Regions from separate parts of the Burkholderia sp. MSMB0856 genome, predicted to be linked through region 1. Evidence: predicted binding sites of a transcription regulator. Region 1 holds the regulator's gene; each other region holds the start of a gene.
The links. The regulator HrcA, encoded in region 1, represses chaperone genes, less so after heat shock. The targets are predictions, from matches to a motif close to TTAGCACTCNNNNNNNNNGAGTGCTAA.
Positions count from the first base shown of each region.

Region 2: rpoH (RNA polymerase sigma factor RpoH) is a predicted target of HrcA. The motif match lies at 2,224-2,250, and genes of this name have one in related genera.
Region 3: WS87_RS18910 (co-chaperone GroES) is a predicted target of HrcA. The motif match lies at 3,872-3,898, and genes of this name have one in related genera.
Region 4: groES (co-chaperone GroES) is a predicted target of HrcA. The motif match lies at 2,356-2,382, and genes of this name have one in related genera.

Region 1 is NZ_CP013427.1:707,906-713,325, reverse strand. Features, by position in the region: gene grpE (nucleotide exchange factor GrpE) at 1-438, opposite strand, end outside; gene WS87_RS33930 (hypothetical protein) at 790-951, shown strand; gene WS87_RS04395 (RNA-binding S4 domain-containing protein) at 923-1,330, opposite strand; gene hemH (ferrochelatase) at 1,336-2,400, opposite strand; gene hrcA (heat-inducible transcriptional repressor HrcA) at 2,538-3,560, opposite strand; gene WS87_RS04380 (NAD kinase) at 3,691-4,593, shown strand; gene recN (DNA repair protein RecN) at 4,613-5,420, shown strand, end outside.
Region 2 is NZ_CP013427.1:3,094,186-3,099,605, forward strand. Features, by position in the region: gene leuA (2-isopropylmalate synthase) at 1-809, shown strand, start outside; gene WS87_RS15675 (nuclear transport factor 2 family protein) at 953-1,336, opposite strand; gene WS87_RS15680 (acyloxyacyl hydrolase) at 1,382-1,951, opposite strand; gene rpoH (RNA polymerase sigma factor RpoH) at 2,313-3,248, shown strand; gene cydP (cytochrome oxidase putative small subunit CydP) at 3,577-3,855, shown strand; gene WS87_RS15700 (cytochrome ubiquinol oxidase subunit I) at 3,845-5,420, shown strand, end outside.
Region 3 is NZ_CP013428.1:285,050-290,469, forward strand. Features, by position in the region: gene WS87_RS18895 (LysE family translocator) at 1-405, opposite strand, end outside; gene WS87_RS18900 (porin) at 633-1,784, shown strand; gene groL (chaperonin GroEL) at 1,896-3,536, opposite strand; gene WS87_RS18910 (co-chaperone GroES) at 3,549-3,839, opposite strand; gene WS87_RS18915 (zinc-dependent alcohol dehydrogenase family protein) at 4,079-5,098, opposite strand; gene WS87_RS18920 (LysR family transcriptional regulator) at 5,226-5,420, shown strand, end outside.
Region 4 is NZ_CP013427.1:840,238-845,657, reverse strand. Features, by position in the region: gene WS87_RS04980 (hydroxymethylpyrimidine/phosphomethylpyrimidine kinase) at 1-132, shown strand, start outside; gene groL (chaperonin GroEL) at 302-1,942, opposite strand; gene groES (co-chaperone GroES) at 1,989-2,282, opposite strand; gene WS87_RS04965 (SRPBCC family protein) at 2,657-3,166, opposite strand; gene WS87_RS04960 (LolA family protein) at 3,208-3,840, opposite strand; gene WS87_RS04955 (hypothetical protein) at 3,837-4,250, opposite strand; gene WS87_RS04950 (anti-sigma factor family protein) at 4,279-5,067, opposite strand; gene WS87_RS04945 (sigma-70 family RNA polymerase sigma factor) at 5,067-5,420, opposite strand, start outside.

The sequences.
Region 1 (5,420 bases):
CACCATCGAAATCGCCTGGTGCTGGTGCGGATCGAACTTCTCGCCGACCGGGTTGATCGCGACGACGCGGCCCTTCTCGAGCGCGCTCGTCAGCTGGCGCAGCGTCAGCTCGACGCCTTCGCGCACCTTCGTGATGTCGCCGGACGTGTCGCTGACGGCGGCCTCGAGGCTGTCCAGCACGGGCAGCAGGTGCTCCGCGAAGCCTTCGATCGCAAACTTGTGCGCCTTCGAGACATCTTCCTGCGCACGGCGGCGGACGTTCTCGGTCTCGGCCTTCGCCCGGAGGAAGCTCTCCTGCAGCTCGGCGACCTTGGCTTGAGCCTCCGCGAGCGCCGCGTCGGCTGCTTCGGCGGCGGGAGCAGCGCCTTGCGCCGCCTGCTTCTCGCTGCCGATGTCTTCGGCCGATTGGGTAGCCGGGTTCTCTTGCGTGTTTTCCATGTCGCTGAAAGTCGATTAGAGGTTGAAGCCAAATCGGCAACCGCCGGACCGTATGCCGGCGGCACCGCACATTGTTGGTGCAAATAAGGGCGAAAATTGCGATTTCAAGAGGGTTATTCGCCGGCATTCGCCAATACCGCGAAACAACCGCGCTGCGCGTCGCCCGATTGCGCGCATTTGTCGCCAGATTGGACGAAACGGCCTGTAACAACGCTTACCAGGCAAGTACTAGCCCGGCACAGGGGGCTGCACTACACTCCACTCAAGCGTCGAGAAAGCGCGTTTACCCTAGCTTACCGCCGCCTGACATCCACCTGGCGCTGCATTCACCGTCCCATCGAGGCGAGTACCGTGAAACTGACCTTTGCCATATCGGTGGTCGCGCTGGTACTGATTGCCGGCACCACCACCATCTGCCTGTCCGGAGCCGTGACCGACCGCACGACCGAATACGGAAGCGCGCGGGCGACGTTCGACCAGATGTTCAGCTCCCACCAGAAAATCTGTCGATGATGCGCCGGTCGCGCTTGGTCGGCCGGCCGTGCAGTTCCGCCGCCGGCTCGCGATACGTGCGGCGCCGCTCCAGTTCGGCGAGCCGCGCGACGCGCCCCGCTTCCGTTTCCTCGTAAAGCGTCTGCGCGATGCTCGCGGGCCCCCGCACGTCGCAAATGCCCAGCACGGCAATGTGCCAGACGACACCGTCGATCGCAATCTCGACCTCGTCGCCGACGCGCACGTCCTTCGCCGGCTTGACCGCCGCACCGCCGATCTTCACGTGGCCCTTGTCGACCGCGTCGGACGCGAGCGAGCGCGTCTTGAAGAAGCGCGCTGCCCATAGCCATTTGTCGATGCGCAGCTTCGCGCCGGGTTCCGTCGAAATCTTGTAGTTCATCGCGCTCAACTCACCGTTTCGGGCTGTGCGGCCTTCACCGGCCAGCCCAGCAGATTCTCGGCGACAATCTCGCCCACCGCGCCGATCCACGCGGGCGCGCCGTTCAGGCACGGAATCCGGTGGAAGGCCTGGCCGCCGCCGGCGATGAATTCGTCGCGCACCTCCATCCCGATCTCCTCGATCGTCTCCAGACAATCAGCCGTAAAACCGGGACAGAACACGTCCGCTCGCCGCACGCCGGCCTCACCGAGTTCGCGCAGCGTCGGCGCCGTATACGGCTGCAGCCACTCGGCCTTGCCGAAGCGCGACTGGAACGTCACGCGGCACTCGAGCGTCGACAACCCGAGCGCGGCCATCAGCAGCGCGCCCGTCTGCTGGCACTGTTCATGATAGGGGTCGCCCAGGTCGAGCGTGCGTTTCGGCACCCCGTGAAAGCTCAGCACGAGCTTGTCGCCGGCCGCAAAGTCGGGCCGGCCGTGCTGCGCCCAGTACTGGCGCACCTGCTCGGCGAGCGCATGGATGTAGGCGGGATGGTCGGCATATTGCCGCACCGTGCGCACTTCCGGCTGGTTGCGCATCCGCGCGAGCGCGGCGAATGCGGCATCGAATGCGGTCGCGGTGGTGGACGCCGAGTATTGCGGATACATGGGCATCAGCAGCACGCGCTCGACGCCCGCGCGCTTGAACTGCGCGAGTGCCTGCGCAATGCCCGGGCTGCCGTAGCGCATCGCGTAGTCGACCGTCACCTGGTAGTCGTTCGATGCGAGCAGGTGGCGCACGCCTTCGGTCTGGCGCTCGGTGTACACGCGCAGCGGCGAGCCCTCGGGCATCCAGACGGCCGCGTATTTCTTCGCGGACGCGCGGCCGCGCAGCGGCAGGATCAGCGTGCGCAGCAGCACCTGCCAGACGACCTGCGGGATTTCGACGACGCGGGGATCCGACAGAAATTCGGCCAGATAGCGCCGCACCGCGCGCGGCGTCGGGGCGTCGGGCGTGCCGAGATTGATCAGCAGCACGCCGATGCGATGGGCGGCCGCAACGCTCGAAGGCGGCTCAAGATCGAAACGCATGGGCAGGAACGTGCTCGGGGCACGCAGTCGGACGGCCCTCAATTATAGCGGGCCGCTCGCTCGGGTCGGCTGGCCGTTCGGCCGACTGGCGGCGCACGCGGCGTCGCGGCACGATGGCGGAACGGTGTCGGTTCGGGTTATTGCTGACTCAGCGTGAGCGACAGCAGCCGAGCGGTGATGTCGACGATCGGAATCACGCGGTTGTACGCCATGCGGGTCGGGCCGATCACGCCGAGCGTGCCGACGATCTGGCCGTTCACCTCGTAGGGCGCGGTCACGACGCTCATTTCCTCGATCGGCACCAGCGTCGATTCGCCGCCGATGAAGATCTGCACGCCCTGGGCGTGGCTCGACACGTCGAGCAATTGCAGGAGGCCCGTTTTTTGGTCAAACACGTCGAACAGCTTGCGCAGCCGCGCCATGTCGGACGACAGATCCGCCACTTCGAGCAGGTTGCGCTCGCCGGAAATGAGCACGGTGTCCTCGGTGTCGGGCACCTCGGTGCTGGCCGTCACGGCCGCGTGCATCAGCGTGGTCATGTCGCCGCGCAGCTGGTCGATCTCGTCGCGCAGGCGGCGGCGCACCTCGTCGAACGACAGCCCGGCGAAATGCGCGTTGATGTAGTTGGACGCCTCGGTGAGCTGCGACGGCGAATAGTCGCGCGGCGTCGCGAGCATCCGGTTCTGCACGTCGCCCTCGGGCGTGACGATGATCAGCAGGATGCGCTTGTCCGACAGCCGCATGAACTCGATCTGCTTGAACACGTGGCTGCGGCGCGGCGTCAGCACGACACCCGCGAACTGCGACAGGTTGGACAGCACGCTCGCCGCTGCGGCCACCACCCGCTGCTGCGGTTCGCCGGCCTGCAGCGTGTTCTGCACCTGGCGCGCAACGGCCTCGGCATCGATCGGCGCCTCGACCGTCAGCATCGTGTCGACGAACAGGCGATAGCCGCGCGGCGTCGGCACGCGGCCGGCCGACGTGTGTGGGCTCGACACGAGGCCGAGCTCCTCCAGGTCGGACATCACGTTGCGGATCGTTGCCGGGCTCAGCTCGAGCCCCGAGTAACGGGACAACGTGCGCGAGCCGACCGGCTGACCGTCGGCGATATACCGTTCGATCAGGGTTTTCAGGAGGGTTCGTGCGCGAGGATCTAGCATGGTGGAAAATTTTAGCGCAACCGCGCGAGCACGGCGAGTGGCCGCGGCCACTGTCGCGCGGGCTGACCGATCCGGCCCCGTCTTCACACAGCCGGTTCTTTTCGTCAACGAGCTATGGTGTAATGCCGGCATGAAAACCGGTAATCAGTTCAATACTGTCGCGCTCGTGGGCCGGAGCAACACGCCCGGCATCGCCGAGCCGCTCGCCACGCTGGCTGGCTGCATCGCGAAGCTCGGCTTCGAGGTCGTGTTCGAAGCCGAAACCGCGCGCGAGATCGGCATCTCCGGCTATCCGGCGCTCACTCCGGCTGAAATCGGCGCGCGCGCGGACGTGGCGGTCGTGCTCGGCGGCGACGGCACGATGCTCGGCATCGGCCGCCAGCTCGCGCCGTACAAGACACCGCTGATCGGGATCAACCACGGGCGGCTCGGCTTCATCACGGACATCGCGGCGGCCGACATGCAGGCGCGCGTCCCGGTGATCCTGTCGGGCAAGTTCGAGCGCGAGGAGCGCTCGCTGCTCGAGGCCCGGATCGTGCGCGACGGCGAACCGATCTACCACGCACTCGCGTTCAACGACGTCGTCGTGAACCGCAGCGGCTTTTCCGGGATGGTCGAATTGCGTGCGTCGGTCGACGGCCGGTATATGTACAACCAGCGTTCGGACGGCCTGATCGTCGCCACGCCGACCGGCTCGACCGCGTACGCGCTGTCGTCGGCCGGGCCGATCCTGCACCCGCAACTCCAGGGCATCGTGCTCGTGCCGATCGCGCCGCATGCGCTGTCGAACCGGCCGATCGTGCTGCCCGACGATTCGAAGATTGCGATCCAGATCGTCGGCGGCCGCGACGTCAACGTGAACTTCGACATGCAGTCGTTTACCGCGCTGGAGCTGAACGACACGATCGAGGTGCGCCGCTCGAAGCATACGGTGCCGTTCCTGCATCCGGTCGGCTACAGCTATTACGCGACGCTGCGCAAGAAGCTGCACTGGAACGAACACGCATCGAACGAAGACGACAAGGCGTCCTGACGCACCTGAGCCCGACACCATGCTTCGCCACCTCTCGATTCGCGACTTCGTCATCGTCGCCGCGCTCGATCTCGAATTCGATAGCGGCTTCACCGTCTTTTCCGGCGAAACCGGCGCCGGCAAATCGATCCTGATCGACGCCCTCGCCCTCGCGCTCGGCGAACGCGCCGACGCGAGCGTCGTGCGCGCCGGCTGCGGCCGCGCCGACATCACCGCCGAATTCACGCCGCACGACCGCGTCGCGCGCTGGCTCGATGAACACGCGTTCGACGCCGAGGACACCGTGATGCTGCGCCGCGTGATCGACGCGAACGGCCGCTCGCGCGCATTCATCAACGGCACCAGCGCGACGCTCGCGCAGCTGCGCGAGCTCGGCGAGATGCTGGTCGACATCCACGGCCAGCACGCGCACCAGTTGCTGATGCGTCCCGATGCGCAGCGCGAGCTGTTCGACACGCACGCGGGGCTCGTCGCCGATGCCGCGAACGTCGCACGCGCGTGGCGCGTCTGGCGCGACGCGACGCAGGCGATCGACGCCGCGAAGGCGCACGAGCGCGAACTGCAGCTCGAACGCGAGAAGCTCGCATGGCAGCTCGCCGAGCTCGACAAGCTCGCACCGCAACCGGGCGAATGGGACGAAGTCGGCAGCGAGCACAAGCGCCTGTCGCATTCGGCGAACCTGATCGCCGGCGTGCAGGGTGCGCTCAACGCGCTGTCCGAGGCCGACGACGCGATGCTCCCGCAGCTCGGCGCAATCGTGTCGAAACTGCGCAGCCTGGCCGACTACGACACGGGGCTCGGCGACGCGCTCGCATCGCTCGAACCGG
Region 2 (5,420 bases), 1.1 Mb from region 1:
ACGTCGACCTCGTCACGCTCGCGCTGAACCTCTATACGCAGGGCATCGATCCGGGCCTCGATTTCTCCGACATCGACGCGGTGCGCCGCGTAGTCGAGCGCTGCAACCAGATTCCGGTGCATCCGCGTCATCCGTACGCGGGCGACCTCGTGTTCACCGCGTTCTCGGGCTCGCACCAGGATGCGATCCGCAAGGGCTTTGCGCAGCAGCGCCCCGACGCGGTGTGGGAAGTGCCGTATCTGCCGATCGACCCCGCCGACCTCGGTCGCAGCTATGACGCGGTCATTCGCGTGAACAGCCAGTCCGGCAAAGGCGGCGCGACGTTCCTGCTGGAACGCGGGATGGGCTTCACGCCGACGCGGCGCGTGCAGATCGAATTCAGCCACGCGGTGCAGACGCTCGCCGACACGTCCGGCGAGGAAGTGACCGGCGACGCGATCTGCGCGCTGTTCGCCCGCGAATTCTTCGAGACCGACGGCCCGGCCGCGCGCCACGGCGACGCCGCACGCTGGCAGAACCGCGACATCGCGGGCGCGCCGCCGGCCGGCGCGACACCCGAAGACGTCGTGCAACGCACGGCCGCGGCCTTCGCGACGGCGGCCGGCGCGACGATCGACGTCGCCTCGTGCGAACACGCGCGCACGACGGACGGACGAATTGCGGTATCGGTCGGCTGCCGGGTCGGCGATGCGCCGCTGCGGCATGGCGTCGGCGTGCACGCCGATGCGGCGAGAGCCGCGCTCGATGCGGTCGTCAGCGCGATCAACCGCTCGGCCTGGCAGTGCGCCGACCGCCGTGCGGCGGCCTGATCGGCAGATTTTCGTTTCAGGGTTCGAACGTCAGCGAGCGGTGCGTGACCGCCCGTGCGCCGCGCAATCCGCGTCGCACGGGCAATGAAAAGCGGCCCAGAAGGCCGCCTCGGTCGGGACACGAAAAGGAGCGCCACGCGCGCTCATGTCTCGGTCGCGCACCGCGTCGCCTGCCACGCCAGCAGGCGCCACTGCCCCTGCTCATGGGTATGGACGGCGGTATAGGCGATCGGAAACACCAGCCCGCCGTTGTTCGTTTCCATCTCGATCAGTGCGCGCCCGGTGACGACGCAGGTTGCGTCGCCGACGGGCAGCAGGTCCTGCGACTGGATTTCGATCTGACGATAGCGGCGGCGGCCGGCGACGATGGCGTCGATGAACTGCTGCTTGGTTTCGCGTTTGCCGTTGGTGTGCACGAAGAACACCTTGTCCGACAATTGCGCCTCGAGCGCCTCGCCGTCCCCGTCGACCATCGCCCGGAATCGATCGCGCTCGAGCGCGCGAATCGCATCGACCACCTTCGCCATCGCCTGACTCCTCGGCAACGCGCCCGCCGTGCGCGGGCGTGCGGATCAGAAGTTGTACTGCACGTAGAACTGGTGGAAATTTATACCAGGATTCGGCTCTTTGATACCCGCGTTAGACACATGTTGAAAACGGTAGCCGAGCTGATACTGTTGCCGTTCTCCGAACTGCGCGCCGACGCCGACGACGTCCACGAACTGGAACGACGTCGCCAGTGACAGTTTGTTGGAGATCGTCGGGGACGTCAGGAAGCGGATGCCGGCGCCGGCCTCGATGAACGGACGCACCTGCCCCGCGCTCTTGATGAAGCGGAACATCGGCGTCGCACCGAATTCGCCGATGCTGCCATGAACATTGCCGCCCGTGTGCCAGTAGCCGGCGTGGCCTTCCATCACGAATGCGAAGTGCCAGCCGCCGATTTCCCACCAGTTCCAGCCCGGATCCCACACGACGCCGAGATCGGCCTTGTCGATCCCGTGGCGATCGGAAAACCCGCCGCCCGCCTGGATTCCCCATCGATCCGCGAACGCGGCGCCCGATCCGCCCAGCAGCGATGCCGCCAGCAGCGCATGCACCGCAAGCCGGCTGCGGGGCCGGCAATTCTTCTTATTGTTCATCAGACACTCCAACTTTGTGGGTTGAATGGGGCCTTGCCGCCGCGGCCGGGCCCGAGCGAACTGAATGGTATGGTAAAGGACTTTTCGGATCGGCATCACGAAGCGAAATTGTTTGCTTCCAAAACTACAAAAATCGAAACCGTCTACTGATTACTATCAGAAACAACAACTTACGGAACTTCTACCGGCCAGTCCGGTCGCAAATTAGACTATCGATTCGACAAGTTCGATAGAGAATCGGGAACTTGGATGCCCGCAGCCCCTCTAAGGAATTAGCACTCGGATTACGGGAGTGCTAAGATGGGCCCCGGAATCTCATCCGAGACCAGGGGTTTGTCCCTGATTCCAAAGGAGTTTTTTAGTGAGCCACGCCCTGACCCTTCCGAACACCCTGAGCCCGACGCCGGCCAAGGCCGAATCGGCAGGCTCGCTGGCGCTCGCGACTCAATCGATGTTGTCGGGCCAGCTCGGCAACATCGACGCGTACATCCAGGCCGTCAACCGGATCCCGCTCCTGACCGCCGAAGAGGAACGCCAGTACGCGACCGAATTCCGCGAAGACAACAACCTCGACTCGGCACGCCGCCTCGTGCTGTCGCACCTGCGGCTGGTCGTGTCGATCGCGCGCAACTACCTCGGCTACGGCCTGCCGCACGGCGACCTGATCCAGGAAGGCAACATCGGCCTGATGAAGGCCGTGAAACGTTTCGACCCGGCGCAAAACGTGCGCCTGGTGTCGTATGCGATCCACTGGATCAAGGCCGAGATCCATGAGTACATCCTGCGCAACTGGCGGATGGTGAAGGTCGCGACGACGAAGGCCCAGCGCAAGCTGTTCTTCAACCTGCGCAGCCACAAGAAGAGCATGCAGGCGATGACGCCCGAGGAAATCGACGGCCTCGCGCAGGAGCTCAACGTCAAGCGCGAAGACGTGACCGAGATGGAGACGCGTCTGTCGGGCGGCGACATCGCGCTCGAGGGTCAAGTGGAAGACGGCGAGGAGTCGTACGCACCGATCGCCTACCTGGCCGATTCGCACAACGAGCCGACCGCCGTGCTCGCCGCGCGTCAGCGCGACATGCTGCAGACGGACGGCATCGCGCAGGCGCTCGAGGCACTCGACGCACGCAGCCGCCGGATCATCGAGGCGCGCTGGCTGAACGTCGACGACGACGGCTCGGGCGGCTCGACGCTGCACGATCTCGCGGCCGAGTTCGGCGTATCGGCGGAACGCATCCGCCAGATCGAAGCGAGCGCCATGAAGAAGATGCGCACGGCACTCGCCGAATACGCGTAACTCCGCGATTTAGAGCGCTTTACCCAAAACCGCTGCCCACCCGGCAGCGGTTTTTTTTCGTCTATGGTTTAGCCTCGATCACGCCGTATTAATCGACCTTATTGATCGGGTATCGGGCAAATTCCGGCCCCTTCCGCATAACCTTGATCTGCATCAAGTTTCGACACGTGCTTCGCGACGGTCTGCCGCAGCGCAACACTCGGCATCGGAAAGCCGGCATTTTAAAATTGGCATGTCGGCTTAAAAGGATTAAAACAGCTTAACTGCCGTCATAAATCCGACGTAGAGTCGCCCCAAAACCCACGTAAATCGATTCAGGATAATCGCCTTGATCTCGATCAATAAAGAGCCTGCGCCGCCTCCCCCGCAGGCCGCCGGCACGCTCGGCTGGCGCGCACGCATCGCCGCGTGGGCGCGCGGGCCGACCCTCATGCGCGACATCACGCTGGTGGTGATCGTCAAGCTGATCCTCCTGATGTCGCTCAAATACGCATTCTTCAATCATCCGCAGGCCAAGCACATGTCGCTGCCGCCTGCCGTCGTCGCCGAGAAGCTGCTCTCGGTGCCGGCGCCTGCATCTACCGAGGGAGACCACCATGATAAGTAGCGAAGTCGTCGATCTGTCGCGTCTGCAGTTCGGCATCACGGCGCTCTACCACTTCCTGTTCGTGCCGCTGACGCTCGGCCTGTCCTGGCTGCTCGTCATCATGGAAGCCGTCTACGTGATGACCGGCAAACAGGTCTACAAGGACATGACCCAGTTCTGGGGCAAGTTGTTCGGGATCAACTTCGCGATGGGCGTGACGACCGGCATCACGCTCGAATTCCAGTTCGGCACGAACTGGTCGTACTACTCGCACTACGTCGGCGACATCTTCGGCGTGCCGCTCGCGGTCGAAGGCCTGATGGCGTTCTTCCTCGAATCGACGTTCGTCGGCCTGTTCTTCTTCGGCTGGAACCGCCTGTCGAAGGTCAAGCACCTGATGGTCACGTTCCTCGTCGCGCTGGGTTCGAACCTGTCCGCGCTCTGGATCCTCGTCGCGAACGGCTGGATGAACAATCCGGTCGGCGCCGAGTTCAACTACCAGACGATGCGCATGGAGCTGACGAACCTGTTCGACGTGCTGTTCAACCCGGTCGCCCAGGTGAAGTTCGTGCACACCGTGTCGGCCGGCTACGTGACGGCCGCGATGTTCGTGCTCGGCATCTCGTCGTGGTACCTGCTGAAGAAGCGCGACACCGATTTCGCGCTGCGCTCGTTCGCGGTCGCGGCAGGCTTCGGTCTCGCGTCGACGCTCTGCGTTATCGTGCTCGGCGACGAATCGGGCTACACGACCGGCGAAGTGCAGAAGATGAAGCTCGCCGCGATCGAATCGGAATGGGAAACCCAGCCGGCGCCGGCATCGTTCACGCTGATCGGCATTCCGAACCAGAAGGAAGAGCGCACCGACTATGCGATCAAGATCCCGTACGCACTCGGCCTGATCGCGACGCGCTCGATCGACGAACCGGTGATCGGCCTGCGCGAGCTCGCAAAGCACAGCGAGGAACACATCCAGAGCGGGATGGTCGCGTACGGCGCATTGCAGAAGATCAAGGAAGGCGACACGAGCGACGCGACCCGCGCGCTGTTCGATCAGCACAAGCAGTATCTCGGCTACGGGCTGATGCTCAAGCAATTCACGCCGAACGTGGTCGATGCGACGCCGGAGCAGATCAAGGCCGCCGCGAAGAAGACAATCCCGCCGGTCGCGCCCGTGTTTTTCTCGTTCCGGATCATGGTGTTCCTCGGCTTCCTGTTCCTCGCGACCTTCGTCGCCGCGTTCTGGTTCTGCGCGCGCCGGCAGGTGCTGCAGGACAACCGCCGCTGGTTCCTGCGCTATGCAGTGTGGGCGATCCCGCTGCCGTGGCTCGCCGCGGAATTCGGCTGGGTCGTCGCCGAGCTCGGCCGCCAGCCGTGGACGATCGCGGGCATCCTGCCGACGCATCTGTCCGCGTCCAGCCTGACGTCGACGGACCTGTACCTGAGCCTCGCCGGTTTCATCGCGTTCTACACGGCACTGTTCGTCATCGAGATCAAGCTGATGTTCAAGTACGCGCGTCTCGGCCCGTCCTCGCTGCATACCGGCCGCTATCACCACGAGCTGGCGGCCGCCGGCGAGCACGCGTCGG
Region 3 (5,420 bases), on a different replicon from region 1:
CGCGAAGATACTGCCGTAGAACGCGACGGATTTCGGGTTCGTCATGCTGACCACGTAGCCCTTCTTCGCGGCATGCCAGTCGGAGGACGCGGCCGGCGCGGAAACCGCGGGCGGCGTGCGCGCGGTCAGCACCATTTTCAGGCCGAGCCAGATCAGATACGCGGCGCCCGCGAGCCGCAGCGCGGTGTGCACCCAGGCGACGTGGGTCACGAGCAGGCTGAGGCCGGCAATCGCGACCGCCGCCCAGGTGCCCGATGCGGCGGCGAGGCCGAGCCCGGTCATCACGCCGGCGCGGCGTTGCGCGACGGCGGTCGACGTGACGATCACGAAGTTCGGGCCCGGGCTGGCCACGCTCAGGAGAAGGACGCCGGCGAGCGGCAAAAGGGTGGCGATGGTGGTCGACATGGCTTGGGCGGCAAAGCGACGGAAGGGGCGTTCATCTTACCGCGGGCGCGACTCACCGGTCGCCGCACGGCTGCTTCCGCGATTGTTGAGCGTATTGGAAAGGTCCAATCCGGAAGCAGCAATAGGTGCCGCGAATATGACCGATTATTCTCCCGAGCGCTATACCGGCAGGCCGACGCGAATGCTGTCGGACTGCTTACAAAATCAATCGCTCAGGGAGGCCTTTCATGAAACGCATCGTCGTATCCGGTGGTGTCGGCGCGGTATTCGTCTTGACAGCGGCGTCGTCCGCATTTGCGCAGAGTTCCGTCACGTTGTATGGCCTCGTCGATACGGCGATCCGTTATCAGACGAACGCCGGCCCCGACGGCAAGGACCTGATCGGAATGACCGTCGGCCCCGAAACGCACAGCCGCTGGGGCTTGCGCGGCAGCGAGGATCTCGGCGGCGGCCTGTCGGCGATCTTTCGTCTGGAGAACGGCTTCGAGCTCGGCGACGGCAAGCTGCACGTCGCGAACACGCTGTTCAGCCGGCAGGCATACGTCGGCCTGTCGAGCGACCGGTACGGTTCGCTGACCTTCGGCAACCAGTACGCCCCGCTGTACGACACGATGGGTGACGTGTTCGATCCGATGACCGTCGGCGACTACTGGCAGGACAGCTGGGCGTACAACGGCATCGGCAATTACCTGACCGTGCCGAACTCGGTGAAGTACAAGTTCTCGTACAACGGCTTCAGCATCGATGCGATCTACGGGCTCGGCAATCATGCCGGCGCGATGGGCCTCGACAGCACGTACGGTGTCGAGCTGACCTACGCGCAAGGGCCTGCGTCGATCAACGCCGGCTACCAGCAGACCTCGGTGTCGTCCGTGAACGGCAGTGCGGTCAACGGCGCGAAGGTGAACTTCCTGCACGTGAGCGGCGCATATCAGGTCACGCCGTCCGTGCGCCTGCTGGCCGGCTGGCTGCACGGTCAGGACAAGACGGGCACGACGGACTTCAACATGCAGCAGGCCGGCGCGCCCACGCTCGCCGGCGGCAGCCCGAATCGCATCGACGATACGTTCTACGTCGGCGCGAACTGGCAGGCCACCGCGCCGCTGCTGATCACGGTGGCCGGCTATTACGGCCACGCGCGCAACGCGGAGCGGCTCGACGGCACGCTCGGCTCCGGGATCAATTACTCGGCGACCATGCTGGCCGAATATGCGCTGTCGAAGCACACGGAGGTATACGGCACGGTCGATTTCGCACGCGGCAACGGCGCGTTCGCGGCCGACTACCCGGGCGCCACCAACCGGCTCACCGGCAAGGTTGACCAGATCGGCAGGACCAACAACGTCGGGGCCGCGATCGGCCTGCGCCAGATGTTCTGACGACGGCGCGCGGGGCGGGCGCTTACGAAAAAACGCGTGGCGACCGGTGCCGCCACGCGTCGTGGATCGAAGCGCGCGGTCGCCCGGCTCGGGCGTGCGCGCTTGCCGGCGTCAGAAATCGAACCCCGGGCCGCCTGCGCCCGGACCACCCGGCACCGCAGCCGGCGCCGCATCCTTCGGCGCTTCGAACACCGTCGCATCGGTCGTCAGCAGCAGCCCCGCGACCGACGCCGCGTTCTGCAGCGCGGTGCGCGTGACCTTGGTCGGATCGAGCACGCCCGATTCGACGAGGTCGCCGTATTCACCGGTCTGCGCGTTGTAGCCGAAGTTGCCCGAGCCCTCCGCGACTTTCGCGACGACCACGCTCGCTTCCTCGCCCGCGTTCGTGACGATCTGGCGCAGCGGTTCCTCGAGTGCACGCAGCACGATCTTGATGCCCGCGTCCTGGTCGGCGTTCGCGCCCTTGAGTGCGCGGATCGCCTGCCGCACGCGAATCAGCGCGACGCCGCCGCCCGGCACGATGCCTTCCTCGACGGCCGCGCGCGTCGCGTGCAGCGCATCGTCGACACGATCCTTCTTCTCCTTCACCTCGATCTCGGTCGCGCCGCCGACCTTGATCACCGCGACGCCGCCCGCGAGCTTGGCCACGCGTTCCTGCAGCTTTTCACGGTCGTAGTCGGAGGTCGCTTCCTCGATCTGCACGCGGATCTGCCTCACGCGCGCCTCGATGTTCTTCGCATCGCCCGCGCCGTCGATCACGGTCGTGTTTTCCTTGCCGACCTCGATGCGCTTCGCCTGGCCGAGCTCGGCGAGCGTCGCCTTCTCGAGCGTGAGGCCCGTCTCCTCGGCGACGACCTGGCCGCCGGTCAGGATCGCGATGTCTTCCAGCAGCGCCTTGCGACGATCGCCGAAGCCCGGCGCCTTGACCGCGACCGTCTTCAGGATGCCGCGGATGTTGTTCACGACCAGCGTCGCGAGCGCTTCGCCTTCGACGTCTTCCGCGATGATCAGCAGCGGCCGGCCCGACTTCGCGACCTGTTCGAGCACCGGCAGCAGGTCGCGGATGTTCGAGATCTTCTTGTCGTGCAGCAGGATGTACGGGTTCTCGATTTCGGCGATCTGCTTGTCGGCGTTGTTGATGAAATACGGCGACAGATAGCCGCGATCGAACTGCAATCCTTCGACGACGTCGAGCTCGTCGGCGAGCGACTTGCCGTCCTCCACGGTGATCACGCCTTCCTTGCCGACACGGTCGATCGCTTCGGCGATGCGCTGGCCGATCGATTCCTCGCCGTTCGCGGAGATCGTCGCGACCTGCGCGATTTCCTTGCTGGTGGTGGTCGGCTTGCTGATCTTCTTCAGCTCGTCTACGGCCGATGCCACCGCCTTGTCGATCCCGCGCTTCAGGTCGAGCGGATTGAGCCCGGCCGCGACGTATTTCTGGCCTTCGCGCACGATCGCCTGCGCGAGCACGGTGGCCGTCGTCGTGCCGTCGCCAGCCGCGTCGCTGGTGCGCGACGCGACTTCCTTCACGAGCTGCGCGCCGACGTTCTGCAGCTTGTCCGCGAGTTCGATTTCCTTCGCGACCGACACGCCGTCCTTGGTGACGACGGGTGCGCCGAAGCTGCGTTCGAGCACGACGTTGCGGCCTTTCGGCCCGAGCGTGACCTTCACCGCATTGGCGAGAATGTTGACGCCTTCGGTCAGCTTCGCACGGGCGACGTCGCTGAAAATGATTTCCTTCGCTGCCATGATTGCACTCCGTTATTGACTGACGACCGCGACGATGTCTTCCTCGCGCAGTACGAGGAATTCGTTGCCGTCCACCTTGACGGCCTGGCCTGCGTACTTGCCGAACAGCACGCGTTCGCCGACCTGAAGGTCGGGCACGATGCGCTGGCCGTCCGCGTCCTTGCGGCCGGGGCCGACGGCGATCACTTCGCCCTGGTCGGGCTTTTCCGCGGCGCTGTCGGGGATCACGATGCCCGAGGCGGTGGTGGTTTCCTGGTCGAGTCGCTTCACGATGACCCGGTCATGCAAGGGGCGTAGGCTCATCTGTCCGTCCTGTTCTGTTGCGTCGAAATTGGCTGGCACTCTTTGATGGAGAGTGCTGACGAGTATAAAAACGCGGGACGGCGCGATCCAATAACGGATTCCGAAATGCATTTGCGTGGATGCGCTATGGGAGCGTCGACGACGCGGCACAGCGCGGTACGCGGATGCGGGTACCGGCGCGGAAGAGTGCGCTGTAGAGACGGCAGCGAGGAGAAGGCGGCGTGCGCCGCCTTCATCCGTTACGACGCGACGCGAATCACGACCTTGCCGAAATGCTGACCCGACTGCAGACACGCATAGGCCTGCGGCGCTTCGTCGAAACCGAACACGCGATCGACCACCGGCTTGATCCGTTTCGCATCGACGAGCCGCACGACGTCGTCGAGCATCGCGCGGCTGCCGACCATGATCCCGTGCAGTTTCCGAATGCCGCCGATCAGCGACAGCAGCCCGAGTTCCGGGCCGCCGAACCCGCTGACGCCGCCGATCACCGACACGATGCCGCCCATTTTCGTCGCGGCGACCGAGCGCGCGAGCGTATCGCGTCCGCCGACTTCGATGACGAGATCCGCGCCCGCACCGTCGGTGAGCCGCAGCACTTCATGCTGCCATTCGGGCGTCGTGCGGTAGTTGATCGTTGCGTCCGCACCGAGTGCGCGGGCGCGTTCGAGCTTTGCATCGCTCGACGAAGTCACGATCGTGCGCAGTCCGGCCGCATGCGCGAGCTGCAGCGCGATGATCGAAACACCGCCCGTGCCGAGCAGCACGACCGTCGCGCCCGGTCTCAGCCCGCCGTCGACGAACAGCGCATTCCACGCGGTGATGCCCGCGCACGACAGCGTTGCCGCTTCGTCGTAGTCGAGATGCGCAGGAATCCCGACGAGCGCGGTTTCGTCGGAGACGAAGCGTTCGGCGAGCACGCCGTCGAAATGCGAGCCGGGCGACCCCGAGACCTTCGGCGGCGTGGGCGGCCCGTCGATCCAGTGCGGGAAATACGTGTTGATCACGCGATCGCCCGGCTTGAACCGCGTGACGTCGCGACCGGTCTCGACGACTTCGCCGGCGCCGTCGGCGACGGGTATCAGCGCGTCGGTGCCGATGCCGAGATAGTCGCCGTGCGCGAACATCAGGTCGCGGTAGTTCAGTCCTGCCGAGTGGATTTTCACGACGACGTCGGTCGGCCCGACCGGGCGAAGCGTCGCGTCGATGCGCCGGAGCCCGGCAATGCCGTCCCCCGGTTTGATTTGCCATGCGTGCATGTCGGCTCCTTTTTCGAGATGGACCGGACTATCATAGTGTTGCGCAACGGGACACATTGGCGAGAATTCGGCCAACGATTGTCGCCGGCGCGGACACAAACCTGTCATTCCATCGGAGCGGAACTGCATGGACGAGCGATTGAGAGGCATCGTCGAATTCGTCGACGTCGTGGAGTCGGGCAGCTTCGCGGCGGCGGCGCTGCGCCTCGGCATGACGCGCTCGGCTGTTGCGAAGATCGTCGCGCGGCTCGAACAGCGGCTCGGTGCGCGCCTCTTGCAGCGCACGACGCGTCAGCTCGGCCTGACCGACGAGGGGCTCGTC
Region 4 (5,420 bases), 130 kb from region 1:
CGCGACGCGTTCCGGCCCGGCATGGGCGCGTACCTGCCCGACCGGTTCTTCTGGGCGCGCAGCAATGACGAGGAAGGTGGGCGTCCGGTGACGGAAAGCAGCAAAAGCTCGCCGCGAATCGCCCGGCATTGACGCCCGCGCGGCGGCCCTGCGCCGCCGTTGCGCGGCCTGCGCTCGCTTCGGGGCGGCATGTCCGCCCCTTTTCGCGCGCGCATAAAAAAAGACCCGCATCGCTGCGGGTCTTTTTCTTTGGCTGGAACGCGCATCGCTGCGCGTTCCGGACACCATCGACCGAAGTCGATTACATGTCCATGCCCATGCCGCCCATGCCGCCCGGCATGCCGCCCGGCATCGGTGCGTCTTCCTTCGGCAGTTCTGCGACAGCTGCGTCCGTCGTCAGCAGCAGGCCTGCAACCGACGCTGCGTTCTGCAGTGCGGTGCGCGTGACCTTGGTCGGGTCAACGACGCCGGCTTCAACCATGTCGACGTACTCGCCCGTTGCTGCGTTGTAGCCGTAGTTGCCCGTGCCTGCAGCAACTGCCGCCACCACGACGCTCGCTTCTTCGCCACCGTTCGTGACGATCTGGCGCAGCGGCTCTTCCATTGCGCGCAGCACGATCTTGATGCCGGCGTTCTGGTCGGCGTTCGCGCCGGTCAGGCCTGCGATCGCGGTGCGAGCGCGGATCAGCGCAACGCCGCCGCCTGCCACGATGCCTTCTTCCACAGCTGCGCGCGTTGCGTGCAGTGCGTCTTCGACACGTGCCTTCTTTTCCTTCATTTCGACTTCGGTCGCAGCACCGACCTTGATCACTGCCACGCCGCCGGCCAGCTTGGCCACGCGCTCTTGCAGCTTTTCACGGTCGTAGTCCGACGTCGCTTCTTCGATTTGCGTGCGAACTTGCTTGACGCGCGCTTCGATGTTCACGGCTTCGCCTGCGCCGTCGATGATCGTCGTGTTTTCCTTGCCCACTTCGATGCGCTTCGCCTGGCCCAGTTCTGCCAGCGTTGCCTTCTCGAGCGTCAGGCCGGTTTCTTCCGCGACGACTTGACCGCCGGTCAGGATCGCGATGTCTTCCAGCATGGCCTTGCGGCGATCGCCGAAGCCCGGCGCCTTGACCGCAACGGTCTTCAGGATGCCGCGGATGTTGTTGACGACCAGCGTTGCGAGCGCTTCGCCTTCGACGTCTTCAGCGATGATCAGCAGCGGACGGCCAGCCTTCGCGACTTGCTCGAGCACCGGCAGCAGATCACGGATGTTCGACACCTTCTTGTCGTGCAGCAGCACGAACGGGTTGTCGAGGACGGCGACTTGCTTGTCCGGGTTGTTGATGAAGTACGGCGACAGGTAGCCGCGGTCGAACTGCATGCCTTCGACGACGTCGAGTTCGTCGGCGAGCGACTTGCCGTCTTCGACGGTGATCACGCCTTCCTTGCCGACCTTGTCCATCGCTTCAGCGATGCGATCGCCGATCGACGTGTCGCTGTTCGCCGAGATCGAGCCGACCTGTGCGATTTCCTTGTTCGTCGTGCACGGCTTGCTGATCTTCTTCAGCTCTTCGACAGCCGCTGCGACTGCCTTGTCGATGCCGCGCTTCAGGTCCATCGGGTTCATGCCCGATGCGACGTACTTCATGCCTTCGCGAACGATCGATTGCGCGAGGACGGTTGCCGTCGTCGTGCCGTCGCCTGCGTTGTCGCTGGTCTTGGAAGCGACTTCCTTGACCATTTGCGCGCCCATGTTCTGGAGCTTGTCCTTCAACTCGATTTCCTTCGCGACCGACACACCGTCCTTGGTGACCGTCGGGCCGCCGAAGCTGCGCTCGAGCACGACGTTGCGGCCCTTCGGACCCAGCGTGACCTTGACTGCGTTGGCGAGAATGTTCACGCCTTCGACCATCTTCGAACGGGCGGAATCGCCGAATACGACGTCTTTAGCTGCCATCTTCTAACTCCTTGAATTCTTGGGAATATGTACCGTCGGTGGACGCTTACTGCGCGTTGACCACGGCCATGATGTCTTCTTCGCGCATGACCAGCAGTTCCTGGCCGTCGACCTTGACGGTCTGACCAGCGTACTTGCCGAACAGCACGCGATCGCCGACCTTCACGTCGAGCGCGATCGCCGCGCCCTTGTCGTCGCGCTTGCCCGGGCCAACCGCGAGGATCTCGCCTTGATCCGGCTTCTCAGCAGCAGCTTCGGGGATCACGATGCCCGAGGCGGTCTTGGTTTCCTGATCCAGGCGCTTGACGATCACGCGATCGTGCAAAGGACGAAGGTTCATATTCACTCCTCTCTTGACTGAGATTGAAGAACGCTTAGGGAATCTGCCCGGCGGGTCGCCCGGCAGAGAATTGTTAGCACTCTCGTGCAGCGAGTGCTAATTATATGGACGGGTTTTGACAAATTCAAGAAGGGGAGCCAGAGGTTTTTTCGTGCGGGGCGGAACGATGGAAAAACGGGGATTGATTGAAAAATTTCATTAAAAACAATCACATAAACATCGATTCCGCACACCGGGAGCGGACGAGATACGGGATATCCCGACCCACGCCCCAATTGGACACAGGGCGAGCACCGAGTTCCCGCGGTCGTCCGGCATCGCTTGAATAGGGCTGCGCGGACGTGCCAAGGGCGCAAACTTCGGCCACGGGATCGTCACATGTCCGGACAGCCCACGACCGGCTGAAACGTCCGGCCGTCGGTCTCGACCGTCGCGCCGAGCAGCCGCGCGAGGCCTTTCGCGCCTTCGCGCATCACGACGTCGTGATTCCACGCGAACAGCGGGCGCGCGATCGGCTCCAGCCAGTTCATCCAGCGCTCGCGCGTGCGGATGTGCCAGTCGTAGCGCACGACGGTGCGCGCGCCGTCGCCGGCAAACGACCAGCGGCCGTCGCCTTCGATCGCGCCGCTCGCGCGGCCTTCGAGCACATGCGGCCGCTCGACGCGCAGCACGCGCATGTCGAAGGTCAGCCGGTACGGCAACGCGCCTTTCCATGTATATCGCTGCAGCGCGCCGACGCCGCGCGCGTCGCCGCGCTCGATCTCGACGGTCCGCACGGCACTCTTCCACCAGTCCGGCCAGCGATCGACCTGGTAGATCGCGTCCCAGACAGCCGCGAGCGGCGCGTCCACGCGCCACGTCGTCGAAAACCGGTATTCCGCCATGCTGCCTCCGGCGCGAATCAGAATCGGGGTCAAAAGCGCGATCAGGGCGAGAAAAATCGGGCGGGAAACGCGACGTCGATCTCGACGTCGTCGAGCGTCACCGTTTCGAGCGGCGCGCCGTCGTCGTCCGCGAAGCTGACGACCTTCAGCGGAAAGCCGTCCTCGGTGTCCAGCCACAGACGATAGCGATGCACGCCGTCGACCACGTGCGCGGGCGCGCCCGTCACCGATACGCGCAGCGTGGCGCGGCCGCCGAGGGTTTCCTTGCCTTCCGTCACGGTCGCACCGCCCTGCTGCAGCGCATGCACGTTGTGCAGCAGCACGCCGACGTCCGAACGGTCGACGCGATGGCCGCTGCGGTCGCGCAGCAGCGGATTGGACGGAGAGAGCGTCAGCGCCGGCAGCGCATGCTCGCCGAACGGACGCAGCCGCACCTTGCCGTTGCCGGGGTCGTACGCGAGCACCGCGCCGTGATGCGGCGACACGAAGTCCATCCGGACGAAACCGGGTTTCAAGTAGGCATAGTGGAATTCGGCATGCTCGCCGCTTCGCGCCGACGACCGGATCGTCGCGCGGTACGAATGGACCTGGTCGAAATGCGTCTGCGCGATGGTCACGGGATCGGCGGTCATGCTCGCTCCTATCAGGCTCGCGGCCAGCAACGCGGCGATCACGGCGCCGCCTCGACGTCGAGCACGCCTTCCATTCCGCGCTCGCGATGGCTGCGCAGGAACAGCAGCCGATGCGTGCAATAGTAGGCGAAGCGGCCGGGCGCCGTCGGCGTGAAGCGCAACGTGCGCGGCGTCGTGCCCAGCTCGGTATGCACCGCAATGCCGGCCTGCGGCGCGTCGATCTTGAAACTGTGCGGCACGACGCCCGGTTCGGCCGAGACGGTGAGTTCGACCGGCACGTGCGCGCGGACGATCACGTGACTCGGCCGAAAGAAATAGCTGCCGCCGACGATCGCCACCCGCTGCACGCCGTCGGCGTCGACCGGCACGCGCACCGGCGCATCGCCGTCCGCCCGCGCGAGCCCGGCGCCCGCCACGAGCGCCACCGCCACCATCACCGCCTTCGTGTTCATCGCTGGCTCCCTGCCGATGTCGCGCGCGTCAGCCCTTCCACGCGTCGGTCGGTCCGCCGAGCGCGCCGCATGCTTCGATCGCGAGCTCGCGCAGCCGTCGTTCGTCGGCGTGTCCGGAGAGCGCATAACCCATGCCGCGATCGGACCAGAAGTACGTATCGCGACCGCCGGCGGACATCGCCCGCGGCGCGAAGCGCCGCGCATCATAGGCCGTCATGTAGAGCGTCACGCGCTTGCCGTCCGCGCGCTGGTACATCAGTTGCGCGGCCGGCCCGGCGTCGCCCGGCAGCAGCCGGCCGCCCAGCAATGCATAGCCGTATTCGTCGAGCGACGGCGCACGCACGGGCCGCCCGAGACGCGCGGACAGCCACGCGGCAAGGCGCGCCGGATCGCGTGCGTCGACCTCGACCGGATGTTCGCGATCGGCCGCGTACACGGCATACGCGACGTCCGCGTGCGCGGCGAAGGCCGGCTCGGCGCCGAAGGTCGTCCAGCCCGCGTGCAGCGCGACGCCGATCACCAGCCCGGCCGCCAGCCCCGCGAATGCATACGCGACGCCGCGCCAACGCGGCACGCGCCGCTGCACGAACAGCGCGGGTGCGGCGGCCGGCAGCGGGAACAGCGCTTGCAGCGCGTCGCGCTGCGCGCGGTAATGCGCGAACCGGTCGGCTTCGCGCGGATCGGACGCCAGCCGTTCGAGCACCTCGCGGCGCTCCTGCCCGGACAGCTCGCCGTCGAGCAGCGCCGACAGCAGTTGCGCCGACGCGTCGGCTCCGCCGTCCCGATCGTTCGAAGGTTTGCGCGGATCGTCGTCCATCATGTCTTCCCGATCACCCGTAACGCGGCCGCGCCGCGCGCCGGCGGCTCGTCGGACAGCAGCGCACGCATCTGTTCACGCGCCCGCGACAGCCGCGACATCACCGTCCCCACCGGCACGCCGAGCACCTGCGCGGCGTCGCGGTAACTCAATTCCTCGAGCGCGACCAGCAGCAGCACCTCGCGCTGCTCGACGGGCAGCCGGTACAGCGCGCGCTGCACGTCGCGCAACAGCAGGCCGCCGATCTCGTCGGTCGGCGCGGCCATCGTCTGCCATGGCGCGGTCGCATCGTCGACCGCGATCTCGTGCCGCGCGCGCAGCTGGTCGATGAAGCGGTGACGCAGCAACGTCAG